4 regions of the Psychrobacillus sp. FSL K6-1267 genome follow, and region 4 is predicted to be linked to each of the others. Evidence: predicted binding sites of a transcription regulator. Region 4 holds the regulator's gene; each other region holds the start of a gene.

What was found. The regulator LexA, encoded in region 4, represses DNA repair genes until DNA is damaged. The targets are predictions, from matches to a motif close to CGAACATATGTTCG.
Region 1: recA (recombinase RecA) is a predicted target of LexA. The motif match lies at 3,220-3,233, and genes of this name have one in related genera.
Region 2: MHB55_RS10000 (Y-family DNA polymerase) is a predicted target of LexA. The motif match lies at 1,884-1,897, and genes of this name have one in related genera.
Region 3: uvrB (excinuclease ABC subunit UvrB) is a predicted target of LexA. The motif match lies at 1,571-1,584, and genes of this name have one in related genera.

Annotation. Positions count from the first base shown of each region.
Region 1 is NZ_JBBOOR010000001.1:1,530,518-1,534,496, reverse strand. Features, by position in the region: gene rny (ribonuclease Y) at 1-1,474, opposite strand, end outside; gene recA (recombinase RecA) at 2,073-3,140, opposite strand; gene MHB55_RS07460 (competence/damage-inducible protein A) at 3,313-3,979, opposite strand, start outside.
Region 2 is NZ_JBBOOR010000001.1:1,994,269-1,998,247, forward strand. Features, by position in the region: gene MHB55_RS09990 (ABC transporter permease) at 1-697, shown strand, start outside; gene MHB55_RS09995 (HD domain-containing protein) at 718-1,695, shown strand; gene MHB55_RS10000 (Y-family DNA polymerase) at 1,919-3,172, shown strand; gene MHB55_RS10005 (cytoplasmic protein) at 3,249-3,752, opposite strand.
Region 3 is NZ_JBBOOR010000001.1:3,126,845-3,130,823, forward strand. Features, by position in the region: gene uvrB (excinuclease ABC subunit UvrB) at 1-1,505, opposite strand, end outside; gene MHB55_RS16060 (IDEAL domain-containing protein) at 1,969-2,199, opposite strand; gene MHB55_RS16065 (competence protein ComK) at 2,412-2,921, shown strand; gene MHB55_RS16070 (hypothetical protein) at 2,918-3,271, opposite strand; gene MHB55_RS16075 (EAL and HDOD domain-containing protein) at 3,393-3,979, opposite strand, start outside.
Region 4 is NZ_JBBOOR010000001.1:1,716,662-1,720,640, reverse strand. Features, by position in the region: gene tkt (transketolase) at 1-1,195, opposite strand, end outside; gene MHB55_RS08570 (DUF896 domain-containing protein) at 1,283-1,516, opposite strand; gene MHB55_RS08565 (YneB family resolvase-like protein) at 1,581-2,228, opposite strand; gene yneA (cell division suppressor protein YneA) at 2,225-2,536, opposite strand; gene lexA (transcriptional repressor LexA) at 2,712-3,332, shown strand; gene MHB55_RS08550 (hypothetical protein) at 3,463-3,849, opposite strand.

The DNA.
Region 1 (3,979 bases), 190 kb from region 4:
TTCGCTTACGGATATCTCTAGCCAAGCGATGTGCTGTAATGTCATCGATTTGGTCTGGACGTACCATTATGCGAATCTCTCTACCCGCTTGAATAGCAAAAGATTTTTCAACACCATCATATGATTCTGAAATCTCTTCTAACTTTTCTAGACGGCGAATATAGTTTTCCAATGTTTCACTTCTTGCACCTGGTCTTGCTGCGGATAATGCATCTGCAGCAGCTACTAATACCGCAATAACAGATGTAGCCTCTGTATCACCATGGTGGGAAGCGATACTGTTAATCACTACTGGATGTTCTTTATACTTTCTAGCAAGTTCTACACCAATTTCTACGTGACTACCTTCTACTTCATGGTCAATAGCTTTACCAATGTCATGTAGTAAGCCAGCACGTCTAGCTAATGTAACGTCTTCCCCTAGTTCAGCTGCTAATAGTCCAGCTAAATATGCAACCTCTGTGGAATGTTTTAGTACGTTTTGTCCGTAACTTGTACGGTATCTTAAACGACCTAAAATTTTCATCAAATCTGGGTGTAAATTATGAACACCTACGTCAAATGTAGTCTGTTCACCAATTTCACGAATTTGTTCATCTACTTCTCTTCTAGATTTCTCTACCATTTCTTCGATTCGAGCTGGATGGATACGTCCGTCTTGTACTAATTTTTCTAGAGCAAGTCGAGCAGTCTCTCTTCTAATAGGATCGAATCCAGAAAGAATAACAGCTTCTGGCGTATCATCAATGATCAAATCAATACCTGTTAATGTTTCTAACGTACGAATGTTTCGTCCTTCGCGTCCGATAATTCGCCCTTTCATCTCATCGTTTGGTAAATTTACAACTGACACAGTTGTTTCAGCAACATGATCTGCCGCAAATCTTTGCAAAGCAAGTGAAAGTATTTCTCTAGATTTTTTGTCAGCCTCTTCTTTGGCTCTTGTTTCTGACTCTTTAGTCATCACAGCAATATCGGTTGCTAGTTCGTTTTCTACCTCTTGAAGAATAATTGTTTTTGCTTCTTCTCGTGTTAACGTAGAAATACGTTGAAGCTCGCTTTGTTGCTTATCAACTAATTCATCCACTTCACTTTCCTTCTGTTCGATATGCTGTTGTCTTTGTGTTAGAGCATCTTCTTTACGCTCAAGACTTACTTCTCTCTTGTTTAGAGCATCATCTTTACGATCTAGGTTCTCTTCTCTTTGTAATAACCGATTTTCCTGTTTTTGCAGTTCCATGCGGCGTTCTCGGATGTCAGATTCAGCTTCATTTCGTAATTGGTGAGTTTCATCTTTGGCTTCTAATAGTGCTTCTTTCTTTAATGCTTCTGCTTCTCGCTTTGCTTCCTCTAAAATGAGCGCAGAAGATTGTTTTGCACCAGTCACTTTTGAATCATTCACTTTTTTCAGATAAGTGTAACCAACAGCGCCACCAACAAGTAGACCAAGCAAAGCGGAGATGATAATTTCCATCATTTCGAACACCCCCTATTGCTATACTTTTAAGTTTCAGTTGGCACAAATATGCAATAATTAGTGCATATTTGTACAGCCTTTTTATCATTTAATAAAGAAATTATACAATTTTAATTGTATAGATGTAGAAATACTCTGTCAAGGAAACGGGAGAATATTATTAGTTTTAGGGGAGGGGGGTCTTCATATTATAAAGAGCAAAAGAAAAGTATAGGGTGATTTTGGGTAAATACTTTTTTATTGATATTATGATATGTGATAGATATGGTTAATTTTTACTTCAGATGGACGCTTTTCACAAGGAAGCATAACCCTTCTCCTTCGATTATTGCCATTGTATGATAGCTTATCTTTCTCACCAACAACAACCAAGAGTCTTCACCTAAAAAGTCGTTTGGATCAAACTTACTCATTATATAAAGCTATCAAATAATATTTTCCTTGAAAAATGAATAATAGATGAATATACATTTTCCACCGTAGGTATGATATGCCATCCCGGGGTTCTCAGCTTTAAACTTTATTTTAAAAAAAGGTATCAAGAGATAGACTCTTAATACCTTTTGTAATTCTTCCCTAAAAGAAGCTTAACTTTTTATTTTTCATCATCTAAAAGTAGCTCGAATTCGCCGTCTTCTTCCTCTTGTTCATGTGCCGCAATAACAAATGAATTTGAAGTCATTCCTAAAGATTGACGAATTTTTGATGCGATTTCGTCTTTAATAGCAGGATTTTCCTTCAAGAATTGTTTAGCGTTTTCTCGCCCTTGACCTATGCGTTCTTCATTGTATGCATACCAAGAACCGCTTTTTTGGATAATATCGTATTCAGAACCTATGTCGACGATTTCTCCTTCTTGAGAAATCCCTTCTCCATACATAATGTCTACTTCTGCAGTTTTAAATGGTGGAGCTACTTTATTTTTTACTACTTTAATTTTTGTTTTGTTACCCATAATGTCAGTACCTTGTTTAATAGCTTCTGCACGTCTTACTTCCAAGCGAACGGAACTATAGAATTTAAGCGCACGACCACCTGGTGTTACCTCTGGGTTACCAAACATTACGCCTACTTTTTCACGAATCTGGTTGATGAAAATAGCTATCGTGTTAGATTTGTTAATAACACCAGAAAGCTTACGCAAAGCCTGAGACATTAAGCGAGCTTGAAGACCGATATGAGAATCTCCCATTTCCCCTTCTATCTCTGCTTTTGGTACTAAAGCTGCTACGGAATCAATAACTATGATTTCAACCGCACCACTGCGAACTAGAGCTTCTGCGATTTCAAGGGCTTGCTCTCCAGTGTCAGGTTGAGATAATAATAATTCATCGATATTAACGCCTAGTTTTTGTGCATAGACAGGGTCCAATGCATGCTCAGCATCAATAAATGCTGCTTGGCCACCAGTTTTTTGAATTTCTGCAATTGCGTGAAGAGCTACTGTTGTTTTACCTGAGCTTTCAGGTCCATAGATTTCAATAATACGGCCACGTGGATATCCGCCTATTCCAAGAGCTGCATCCAAAGCTAGGGAACCACTTGAAGAAGTGGAGATTTCACGGTCTGTTTTCTCTCCTAGCTTCATAACTGAACCTTTCCCAAATTGCTTCTCTATTTGTTTTAAAGCCATTTCTAACGCTGCTTTACGATCATTAGCCAAATGTATTTCCTCCTAGAAACTATCATTTTTTTTACTATCTTTAGTATACTCGGTCTTTGAGAAATTTACAAGAAAAAAGCGAACGTCTATTCGTTTATTTATTAAGACTATCATAATTTGATAGGAAAAAACAGCTCAAAATAGTATTTTGGGCCGTTTTTTATAGTCAAAATTATATTTTTGAAAGTCCCTCTTCTCTGAGTAAACGAATAAGATAATGGATTGCAAATTTCACAGTTCTTAATCTATTCGTGTTTCTCATGCCAGAAAGATTCAATTTATAGGAAATTGGCGCAACGTCCCCATAGGCAATTCCAATCCAAACCGTACCGGCCGGTTGGTCGCCATGTCCGTCTGGACCTGCAGCTCCAGTGATACCTACACCAATTGTTGTATTAAATTTCTCTTTAACACGGATTGCCATCTCCTCGGCAACCTGACTAGAGACTACACTGTGTTCATCAATGGTTTCCTTCTTAACACCTAGTTGATTGATTTTTACTTCTTCAGTGTAAGTGATAACACCACCTACTAGCGCAACCCCCATTCCCGGGACCGCTGCCAACTCCGATTGGAAAAGACCTGCCGTCATACTTTCTGCAGCAGATATTGTTAGTTCATTGTCAATTAAAATATCTCTTAACTTCGAGGCAAGTGATTCGTTATTATAGCCATACACATATTTACCGACACGGTTTAAAATTTCAGCCTGTAGCATTTCAATGCTTTTCCATGCTTCTTCCTCAGTGTCTGCTTTCGCAGTAAGTCTTAACGTTACCTCTCCATCAGAAGCCAAAGGAGCTAAAGTTGGATTTGTTTGATTGTCTAACAAGTCTTGG
Region 2 (3,979 bases), 280 kb from region 4:
TATTAATAGCGCTATCGATCCTCTACATTATATTCCTATGACTATTTTTTCTTATCTTATGCTTTACCCAGTGCTATGGGAGCCGATGGAGGGATTTTCTACAACTGTGTGGGAGAGAATTATCATCCAGGTTGTGCTAATGGCCATTATCACCGTACCAATTGTGGCTTCTCTCATAGGCAACGAGGCCAATCTGCTTTATCAGGAGGAATATATTCTGGCTTCTAAAACGTTAGGGGCTGGTCGACCGAGAATCATTACCCGTCACCTATTTCCAATGATGAGAGAGAAATTATTCGTTTTGTATGGACAACAGGTCGTCGAAACATTAGTTGTGTTTACGCATCTCGGGTTGCTCCAATTGTATATTGGAGGTACAGCAGTTAGCTATGACCCTATGTTTGGAGATCCTCCAAAGTCTATTGCCTATGAATGGGCAGGACTTTTTGGTTCCTCTTTCCGATATCTGCAAGGTGTACCATGGCTTCCACTAGGACCTGCTATATGCTTTGCATTGCTCATCTTGGCAATTTCCGCAATGATAGAAGGCTATACTCGCGCAGTGAACGGACAAGTCAATATTCCAAAAAGAAAGAAAGTATCGTTTCTGTCTGAGGACATCATTGAATGGAACCAGCAGCAACTACAAGAAAAGATGCAACTTCTTTATAAGGATAAAGAAAAGCAAAAAGTCTGAGCTTAAGGAGGATATCTTCAATGCTTATTCTAGATTCCTTATATGGAGAATTTTATGTAGATGGAGTATTAGAAGAATTAATAAATTGTAAGCCTGTTCAACGATTAAAGGGCATACATCAAGGCGGGGCAAGCTATTTAGTAAAGAAAGAATGGAATGTCACTCGATATGAGCATTCCATTGGTGTCATGCTTCTAGTAAAAAAAATAGGGGGTTCGTTAGAAGAACAGATTGCTGGTCTTCTTCACGATGTTTCACATACTGCTTTTTCTCATGTCATCGATTTTGTTCTGGATAATAAGGACGAGGACTATCATGAAAAAATATATAGTAGAATAATTAACGGTTCCTCAATACCTACTATCCTAACTAAATATGGATATAACTTAAAAGACATCCTATTTAATGATTCGAGATGGTCCTTGCTCGAGCAAAGTGCCCCTGATTTATGTGCAGATCGTGTCGATTACACATTACGCGATCTGTATGCCTATGGAAATATTTCAATGGAAGAAGTTCAACATTTTTTACAGAATCTAATCGTGAAAGACGGTAAAATGGTTCTTCCAAATATAGAAATCGCCGAGTGGTTTACATCGGTCTACTATGAGGAAGTAATTGATTTCTTTATGAATCCTTTAAATTTATATGGCAACTACCAGTTAGCTTTTGTTTTAAAGGCAGCATTGGATAAACAAATCATCACATTAGAGGATTTTCTTTTGGAGGATGATCAGTTGCTCCAATTGGTAGTATGCTCACAGGATGATGAAATTCAACATGCTCTTCAAAAGCTTCATCCTTCTGTTGAAGTGATAGACGAGCTAACCAATTATGATTTTCATCAGAAAATGAAGGTTAGACTAATAGACCCTCTAGTTTGTTCGGAAAATGGTTTAGTAAGAGCTTCTGACTGCTCTAAACAGATTCAAAAATTAAACCAAACGGCATTGCAACGAGCAGTAAAAGGAACCTATGTAAAAATTTTATCTTGCTAATAAAGACAAGCCTATATCGTGATTAGGCTTGTCTTTATTTTGTTATTAGAATTAGTGTCCCAATTACCTGTTGAAATTGTTTCTCATTAGTAATGAATTTATTCAATTTATTCGATTAAGTGTTTTCCTTCCTAATGGTCTACATTACCATTGAATAAGAACGTACGTTTGCAATATAATAATAAGAACGAACGAATGTTCCTTTCGAAGGAGAGTAGATTTTATGTATGAGGGCTTAGAAAATCGAAATATTATTTGCATCGACATTCGAAGCTTTTTTGCGAGCTGTGCAGCGGCAGAAGCAGGACTAGATGTGATGAATACGCCTATTGCTGTTATTGGAAACTTGGAGCAGAAGGGGAGCATTGTGCTTGCTGCTTCTCCTCCAATGAAAAAAAGGTTTGGCGTAAAGACCGGGACGAGGTTATTTGAAATACCAGACGATCCTTCTATCCATCTGTTGGAACCAAAAATGGAATTTTTTGTTCGAGTTTCAATGGAAATCACGCGCTATTTGAATCAGTTTGTCCCAAGTGAAGCGATTCATGTCTATAGTGTGGATGAATGCTTTGCAGACCTTGGGGGAACAGAAAGGCTTTGGGGGCCAATTGAGAACACGGTGAAACGTATACAGGACGGTTTGCATTATCAGTTTCAGCTTCCATGTGCTGTTGGACTGGGGCCAAATATGCTTATGGCAAAGCTGGCGCTTGATTTGGATGCCAAAAAAACAGGTTTTGCCAAATGGACGTATGAAGATATTCAACAAAAGCTATGGCCTGTTTCACCTTTAAGTAAAATGTGGGGAATTGGCTCTCGTTTAGAAAAAACACTAAATAACATGGGGATTTTTAATGTAGGACAGCTAGCAAAAACTCCCTTGAAGTTGTTGGAGGATAAATTTGGAGTGATGGGAAATCAATTGTATCACCATGCCTGGGGGATAGATCTCTCTGAACTGGGAGCGCCCATTGTAGACGGCCAGATAAGCTATGGAAAGGGGCAGGTGTTGTTTCGAGATTACCGGACAAAAAAAGAAGTAATGGCAGTCATATTGGAAATGTGTGAGGATGTGGCAAGACGAGCAAGAGAGGCTAATATGGTGGGGCGCACTATACATCTTGCAGTGGGCTATAGTAAAGACTCTTTTGGGGGAGGATTTAATCGTTCACGCTCCATAGATGAACCGACGAATGCGACTATGAAGATTTATAAAATTTGCGAAAAAATATTTGATGAGTTTTATGACCGTAGTCCAGTGAGAAGGCTATCCATTTCTATCACTAATCTAGAGCCGGAGAACTCTATGCAGCTTAGCCTTTTTGAAGAAGGAAAGTGGAAGGAACGCAAGCTTGGAAAGACGATGGATTATCTGCGTAGCAAGTATGGTTCAACCGCTATTTTACGCGCAGTTTCCTATACCGAAGCTGGCACTGCAGTGAAACGAGCGGGCTTGCTCGGAGGTCATAAGAAATAGGATGAACAAATATTAGAGAAAAAATACGATAAAAAAACCCTGTGAAAATTGATCATATTCTCACAGGGAAGGTCAGTTAAAGAAGCTTAATCATAATGGTGTCATTCGGCATAACTTTTGCGCTTGGCTTAATCGATAGACCATTTACTAAAATAAAACCATTTCTTATTTTGTCTACGACAGCTGTTCTGCTCCAGTCAGGTATTTGTTGAGAAAGAAGAAAATCAATTCGATAAACTCCTTCTACAGATTTAATCGTTACATGAACTTCCGATATAAGCTTTTCCATATAAAGATTTACAGGGAGCTCTGTCAACGTGCTTTCTTTGTTTACAGGTTCACGACCGTGGACTCTTTCATGTCTTCGAAAAGTTTTATAAATATCTAATTTTTTATTCCAGGTATGGTTTTTTTCGCATTTATAAATGGCAAAACGGTATATATGCTTTCCATTTGAATTATGTCTTCGAATATTTGTATCAGTAAACAAGGAATTTTTCCCGCACATTTTACAGTGCTTTACTTCTCTACGAATCGTTTGTTTTTTTAGTATTTCCCAATTGTGATATACAACGGTCATTTCCTTCACCTCATATAAGATAAAGGCACAATCGCATCCGTTTGGATGTTGGCAGGATCGTTATTAATTTGCACTAAAAAAGGCCCCTAAAAGGACCTCAAAAAGCATACGAAACTACTGGTTTGCTCTTGTCCCTTTGTAATGGTAGATGGGCAGACTAATCCCTTGGTTAAAACAGATGTTTTTAAGGAAAAGTGCTATCCAATTTAGTTGGTCCATTACAAAGT
Region 3 (3,979 bases), 1.4 Mb from region 4:
ATGCCGATTAAAACATCATAAGTACCTAATCGAAGCTCTCGAATAATCTCAATTCGTTCTAAGGTTTTTATCTCAGAATGTAAATACTGCACCTTAATGCCTATTTCTTTTAAATAATCCGTTAAATCCTCGGACATCTTTTTCGTCAAAGTAGTTATCAGTACTCGTTCATTTTTTGCCGATCTTTCATAAATCTCATTGATTAAATCATCTATTTGACCTTCAATAGGTTTTACGGTAATGACTGGATCCAATAAACCAGTTGGGCGAATAATTTGTTCAACCATTTCTGGTGTATGCTCCAATTCATATGGTCCCGGTGTTGCTGATACATAGATTGCTTGTTTTACATGTCCCTCAAATTCCTGGAATGTTAGAGGTCTATTATCTAAAGCTGATGGCAAACGGAAGCCGTAATTCACTAATACTGATTTACGAGCCTGGTCCCCATTATACATTCCTCTAACCTGAGGTAACGAAACGTGACTTTCATCTATTACGAGCAAGAAATCCTCTGGAAAATAATCTAATAATGTATAGGGTGTCGCTCCTGCTTCTCTTAATGTTAAGTGACGAGAATAGTTTTCTATTCCAGAGCAGAATCCCATTTCCTCCATCATTTCTAAATCATAATTGGTCCGTTGCTCCAATCTCTGAGCTTCTAACAATTTATCCTCACTGCGAAGGATAGTTAGTTGCTCTTCTAGCTCTTGACGAATATTATTAATCGCTATTTTCATTTTTTCTTCTCTAGTTACGAAGTGGGATGCAGGGAAAATAGCTACATGGTCACGCTCTCCTAATATTTCTCCTGTTAATGCGTTTACTTCACGAATTCTATCTATTTCATCACCAAAAAATTCTACCCTTAGGCATCTCTCATCTCGGGAAGCAGGGAATATCTCCACCACATCTCCACGGACACGGAATGTTCCACGAGTAAAATTAATATCATTACGTTCATATTGAACATCTACAAGCTTTCTTAATAGCTGATTCCTATCGATTTCCATACCTGTTCTTAAAGACACAACCATCTCTCTATATTCTTCTGGATTCCCTAAACCATAAATGCAGGAAACTGAAGCGATGATAATGACATCCTTACGCTCAAATAATGAGGAAGTGGCAGAATGTCGTAATTTATCTATTTCTTCATTTATACTTGAATCTTTCTCTATATAAGTATCTGTTTGTGGTACGTATGCCTCTGGTTGAAAGTAGTCATAATAACTAACAAAGTATTCTACTGCATTGTTAGGAAAGAATTCCTTGAACTCACTATATAGTTGTCCTGCCAGTGTTTTGTTATGGGCCATTACAAGGGTTGGCTTATTGATTTGTTGAATTACATTAGAAATAGTAAAGGTCTTACCGGTACCTGTGGCCCCTAGTAATGTTTGATGCTTTTTACCTTTCTTTACTCCTTTAACTAGTTCTTTAATCGCTTCTACTTGATCCCCTGCCGGCTCATACGGAGATTGTAAATCAAAGATTTGTTCCATATGTTTGCCTCCCGTGTGCTTAATAAATTTAGTGTAACATAATCATTTTTCTAACACTATTAAAACGAACATACGTTTTAAAACTTTTTATTTTGAGTATGTTGGACTATTGATGTAGCAACGTTTGAATAAAATATTACTCCTTGTATTACTACCCTCTTTTCAAGAAAAAGCTACATAAGATTCTAATTTGTCAAAGAGTAAAGGAATAATTTTTATTTTTGTTTCTACAAGAAGCCCTTACTATCTTAGAAAAATTGAAGTCCACTTATTTGAAGAAATCGTTTTAAACGATGAATCTTACTGCCTACATTGATTTACGCATTCTGCGCGATGACCATCATCCAAACAACTAAGTGAAACTTGTTCATTTTTAATGGCAAGGCTCTATTTATGAAATTAACTCATTTTTAAATTCAACTCCATAAATAGAAAAAAGCCGCTCTGCATAAGCGGCTTTTGTTTAACTCTTTAGTTGGAGCAAAACATTTGTATATTCGTTAAATGCTTTTCTGTCCTTACGATCCAACGCCTCATCTATCAACTCTAGTAATCGATAACTCCTTTGCTCCCGGTGGACAACATTTAAAAACATATCAAGATAAATTTCGTTTAACAATTTTTCTGCGGAGCTTTCTTTCCCTGTTTGTCCCATTGCTTTCATAAAATCTGTATATGAATATTGTTTGTCCATTATAATCACCCCGATGCCTTTTTTATATTATATAAAAGCTAAAGGCTACTTGCAATCATTTTAAGAAAATTTAGATTATATAGTAAACATCAAATATTTTAATAATTAGATATATTAACTTGATTTATTTCCAAATTTAACTATAATTTAAATTATATTATACTAAGGAGTGAAATTTTCTGGCAAAAAAATATGAGAATAAATCCCATCTTATTTCCTTTGAAACAGCGTCCCTTCAACCTTTAGTAGTAAATAACAAAGTTTACACGAAAGTTATTAATTTTTCTGGCGAGTCTTTCATTGTAAGTAAAAAGCCATATGAAATTGTTCGCTACTCCTGTGCTTTCTACGGTTCTTCCTTTCAACATGCTGTAAATTTGTCTCGAGAAACCATTGGTAACTACTTTAAGCTTCCAATTGTACTTGCGCATGACTATGGTTCGCCTTGTATTTTGCTTCCTATCCTTTCTCCTAAATCTGATTTAAATATCTGGTTTTCCTTTCAAGCAATTGAAGCATTCTACCCTACTCAAAAAGGCTCTACTATCGTCTTACCGAACGGTGACACAATTGATGTTCCTGTTTCTACGAATACTATCAGCCGTCAGATTGCCTATTCCAATATTTTAAGTACCCATTTTCTTAAAAGAATGAGCCATCTTTTAAACCACGGTTTTATAACTTCCAGACATGCAGTTCGAAAAACATTACCAATCGATTAGGAAATGGTTAAGTACATTGTAAGTAGTTCTTCTACGCGGTTACGAAGACGGACATTCAAATAACGTCGATGCTCCTCGTAGCCACCATGAAAAAATACATATTCTGTGAACATATCATCTCCTTCTCCTCGGAGCACTTTCATACTATGCCTCCTCATGTAAATATGTGTGTCTTTTAACTCTTTTTGTACCTGCTTCACTGCTTCTTCGACAATGTTTATATATGGTCTGTTTAATTTGAAGGGAGCCTTTTCAAAAATCGTCCGATCCTTTTCCAAGATGGTAAATACCATAGGAAGATAAATCATATTTTCAAAATAAGGAATCGCCTCTTCAGGTATTAATGGCATCTTAATCACCTTTCTTTTTAAGAACACTTGTTCTTATTATATTACAACTTATCAAAGAAAATGCAATGGAAAGAAAAGAAATTCAATAAAAAAACTGCCAATCCGAAAATTGGCAGTAGTATTATTGAGTAACTATTTCAGAAGCCCACCGACGGGCCTCCTTATAAAAGTTATTAAGTGAGGGGAAATCAATACCGATTGTCTCAGCACCTTCAAACATATCAGTCCAGCGTACCTCGTCATAAGCAATTGTTAAGTCTAAGAAAGCCGTCAGGTCTGTTTTAGTACCAGACAGAGTCGCTGCTACTTCATCTGAAAGAGGTAATTCTCTTACTAGTTGCTCCATTTCTCTATGCAATAATGTATCCATTAAGGAGAACATCCCTACCAATAAATATTCAGAGGAATTATGTAGACGCTTTTCTTTCGCTAACAGCTCACAAAATTTCGCTCTAAACAAGGATGCCTCTATAATAGCTAGTCCGTCTCCGTTATGTGTGTTATGTGCTTCACGTAGCATTAATACATGAATCCAATGATTGATTTCCTCAAGCCCGAGCATCAATACACCCTGCTTGATCGAGCGAACCTTGGAGCGAGTTTTAATAGCTGATGAATTAATCAATTTAAGCACCTTAAAGGTCAAAGAAACATCACGTTCAATTTCAATAGCTATTTCATCCAAAGTGGCTTCCTCATTGCGCAAAA
Region 4 (3,979 bases):
CTGCAGAGAAATCTCCAGCATTTTTAATTGTCGTTTTGTTAGAACCAGCTAAGTCAGCACTTCCTCCGAAAAATGAAGGCAGATTTTTAGCGATGGCATTAATCGCTTCACCTGAAGCTGCTCTACTTGCTTGTGAAGTTCCTTCTTCATAAGTTTTAAGTGCATCTGCAAAGTTTGCAGGCATCTCTCCATTAATCGCTTGTTTTAGAGTTTGAGCTAGCTCTGGGAACTCTTTTTCATAAGTAGCTAATCTTTCGTTCCATGTAGCTTCTTCTTGAACACCTTGACGCTCAGCAGCTTCCTTGAAAGTTTCATAAACTTCCTCTGGTACATAGAAATCTTCTTCGAATAACCATTTATATTCTGCTTTAGCTAATAGAGATTCTTCTTTACCAAGCGGCATACCATGAGCATCTGCTTTTCCAGAGCGGTTGGGAGAACCAAATCCAATAACTGTTTTCACTTCGATAATTGTTGGTTTATCGTTTTGTGATTTAGCTTTGTCGATTGCAGCTGAAATTGCTTCAATATCATTACCATCTTCTACATAAATATGGTTCCATCCGTATGATTCAAAACGTTTTTCAATGTTCTCAGAGAAAGATTTATGTAAATCTCCATCTAACGAAATATCATTACTATCATATAATACGATTAATTTATCTAATTTTAAGTGTCCCGCTAGAGAAATAGCTTCAGCAGCTACACCTTCCATCAAATCTCCATCTCCGCATAATGCATACGTATAATGATCAACAATAGAATGTCCTTCTTGATTGTAAGTAGCAGCTAAATGCGCCTCAGCCATAGCCATACCTACAGCCATACCTATACCTTGTCCTAAAGGACCAGTTGTTGCTTCTACCCCTGCTGTGTGACGAAATTCTGGATGTCCGGGAGTTTTAGAGTCCCACTGTCTGAAGTTTTTAATCTCTTCCATAGGAAGATCATAACCACCAAGGTGTAGCAAGCTATATAACAGCATTGAGCCATGACCTGCTGATAAAACAAAGCGGTCGCGGTTAAACCAATTAGGATTGCTTGGGTTGTGGCGTAAATGTTTTGTCCATAATGTGTACGCCATTGGTGCAGCTCCCATAGGAAGACCTGGATGACCAGAGTTTGCTTTATCGATTGCATCGATAGATAGAGTACGAATAGTCGTAATTGCTAATAAATCTGATTGTAATGACATGAATGACATCCTCTCGAACAAAATTTTTTCTATAATAATAGTTTAGACAACAATTCGTGTATTATCAATGGTTTCTGAAATGATTAGTTAATTCAGAAATTTACCCTTTTTCGCTTGTTGTACCTTTTCTGGTGTAACATCGTTTCCAGAAGGGTCGATAACTTTTACACTTTCTATTGTATCTCTCATTGTTGCTCTAAATGTTTCCAAATATTCTTTACGCAAAGCACTTTGTTCTTTTGCTTCCTCAATAGATAATCCACTGGACTTAGACTTTTTTGCCAGCTCATTAATACGTGCTAGTTTTTCTTTACTTAACATATTTTTCATCCTTTCAACTAACTCTTATATAAAGGTATGAAAAAAACTCAGGAAGTGCAAGTCTTTACCCTTCGTGAGTCTCTTTAAATTCCATATATCTTCTATGTACGGTTGCTTTACTTATATTAAAACCTAATCCCTTTAATGTAGAGGTGATTTCCTCGTATGTGAGCCCTGCGTTCCGTAATCGGACAATTTCATCAACAGGTATATCTATTCGCTCTCTTCCCTCAGGGTTTCCACGAGTTTTTAAATTCTTTTCTGGACGATAGCCTTTTGATATCGCGCGCTTCATTCCTCTTTTAATCTTAGCATTATGAATTTTACGTTGATATTCCTCCACCAAGGCAAGGATTTCTAAAAGCATAGAATCCATTTCATTTAAGTTTAATATCCCTTTATCCTGTAACGTATAGACCGTTGTGTTTGTTTTCTGAAGTAAATGAAGGACAGCCATTCTACCATTACCTCTACCTATTCTAGTTTCATCTTGCACAAACACCGCTTTGATATCATTTTCTTTTACATAATTGAGCATCTCTAATAGCCCGTCTCTCTCAACATCATATCCACTATGCTGATCTGCAAAAACCTGAGAAACCTCACTGCCCTGTTTTTTAGCAAAATCTATCAACTCTTCCTCTTGTCTCTCTAAAGAAGTTTCTTGTGTGGATTTGTCTGTACTTACTCGACAATAAATAACTGATTTCATTCTCCCGCTACCTCTGTTCCATAATTTAAGTGAAGGTTCTCACTTACTTTAGGAACAACTATAACATCCCCAGCTTTAATAGAGGTATCGTATAAATTATTCATTTCTATTACCTGACTCACCCATTCTTCCCTTGAATCTTCTATGCCATATTTTGTTGCAAGAGCCCATAAGGAATCCCCTTGTTCTATTTTGATGTGTGAGTCTTCCTCGGTTGTTATTGTATGTGAGATTACCATAGTTGTCATAAATATAAGATTTAGTCCTAAAAATAATGCTAAAAAATAATTGTTTTTTACCCAATTCATAAAAAAACCCCCAAAATTAGAATGTTTGTTCGGAATGTATGTTCTAATATTAATACGAACATTTGTTTTTGTCAACAAATATTAGAACCTATGTTTGCATAATTTTCAGGACACTGGTATACTATTAATAAGTATTAATCTAGTAGGGAATTTATTACTAAAAGAGGTGAACTCATTGAAGAAAGCGTCTAAAAGACAGGAAGATATTCTAGCTTTTATAAAGGAAGAAGTTCGTAAAAAAGGCTATCCACCATCCGTACGTGAAATTGGTGAGGCAGTAGGTCTTGCTTCAAGTTCTACTGTACATGGCCACTTAGCAAGATTGGAAAGTAAAGGTTTAATTCGTAGAGACCCTACGAAACCACGTGCAATAGAAATATTAGATGGTTTAGAGGCTACGGTCGAAAGGCAGGGAGTTGTGCATGTTCCTTTAGTTGGGAAGGTTACAGCTGGTATGCCTATTACTGCAATTGAAAACGTTGAAGAATTCTTCCCGCTTCCTGAAACATTTGGTACTTCAGATGATCACCTATTTATGTTAGAAATTATGGGTGATAGTATGATTGAAGCTGGAATCTTGAATGGAGATTATGTCATTGTTAAACAACAGCAATCTGCTAATAATGGGGACATCGTTGTAGCAATGACAGAAGAGGATGAAGCAACAGTAAAACGATTCTTTAAAGAAAAAACGTATTTCCGCCTTCAGCCGGAGAACTCTGCGATGGATCCGATTATTGTTAATCAAGTCTCTATTTTAGGAAAAGTAGTAGGAGTTTACCGACATATTCACTAATGATTGCTTGACTTCTACAATTTTCATAGTATGATTACTTTGAGCCGATATCATATCTAACAAGAAAGTGGACATTTTTGTTTAGATCATCGAAAAACCCCTTCATGTTCGAGACATGAAGGGGTTTTGTTTATATTATTGCTTGTTTTGATTGTTTTGGTATTACATTCATTCCCTCTAAGAGAGTCTTTGCATCTTCATTAAAATAATGTTTGATGTCTTGTCTTATTAGCAAGGACGGGTTATCTCTTATTACCATTCTCAAAGCTCTAACGTCAAATTTCATAGCATGCTTATTAATCGTGTAAATCAAGGAAACTTCTTGGCGAGTTAAAGGCTGGGCTCCTGATTCTAGGGTGTCGTTTATGTAATCTAACACACTTCTCGCATTATCAATAAGTAAATGCTTATTGATATTAACTAGATTTAGATTTTCCTCTATATATTTTCTTGCTGAAGCATAATCTAACTTTTCTATACTATGATTAATCACATTAATTAATTCATTTGCATCCACATTCTATCCCTCCACTAATTCCGGAATTACAGATATATAAGTAGCATTGTACTATATTAACATCAAATTTGTAAGCTCTTTATCCTATTTCAATTCATCGGAATATTAAAAAATCTTTAGGAATTCATAA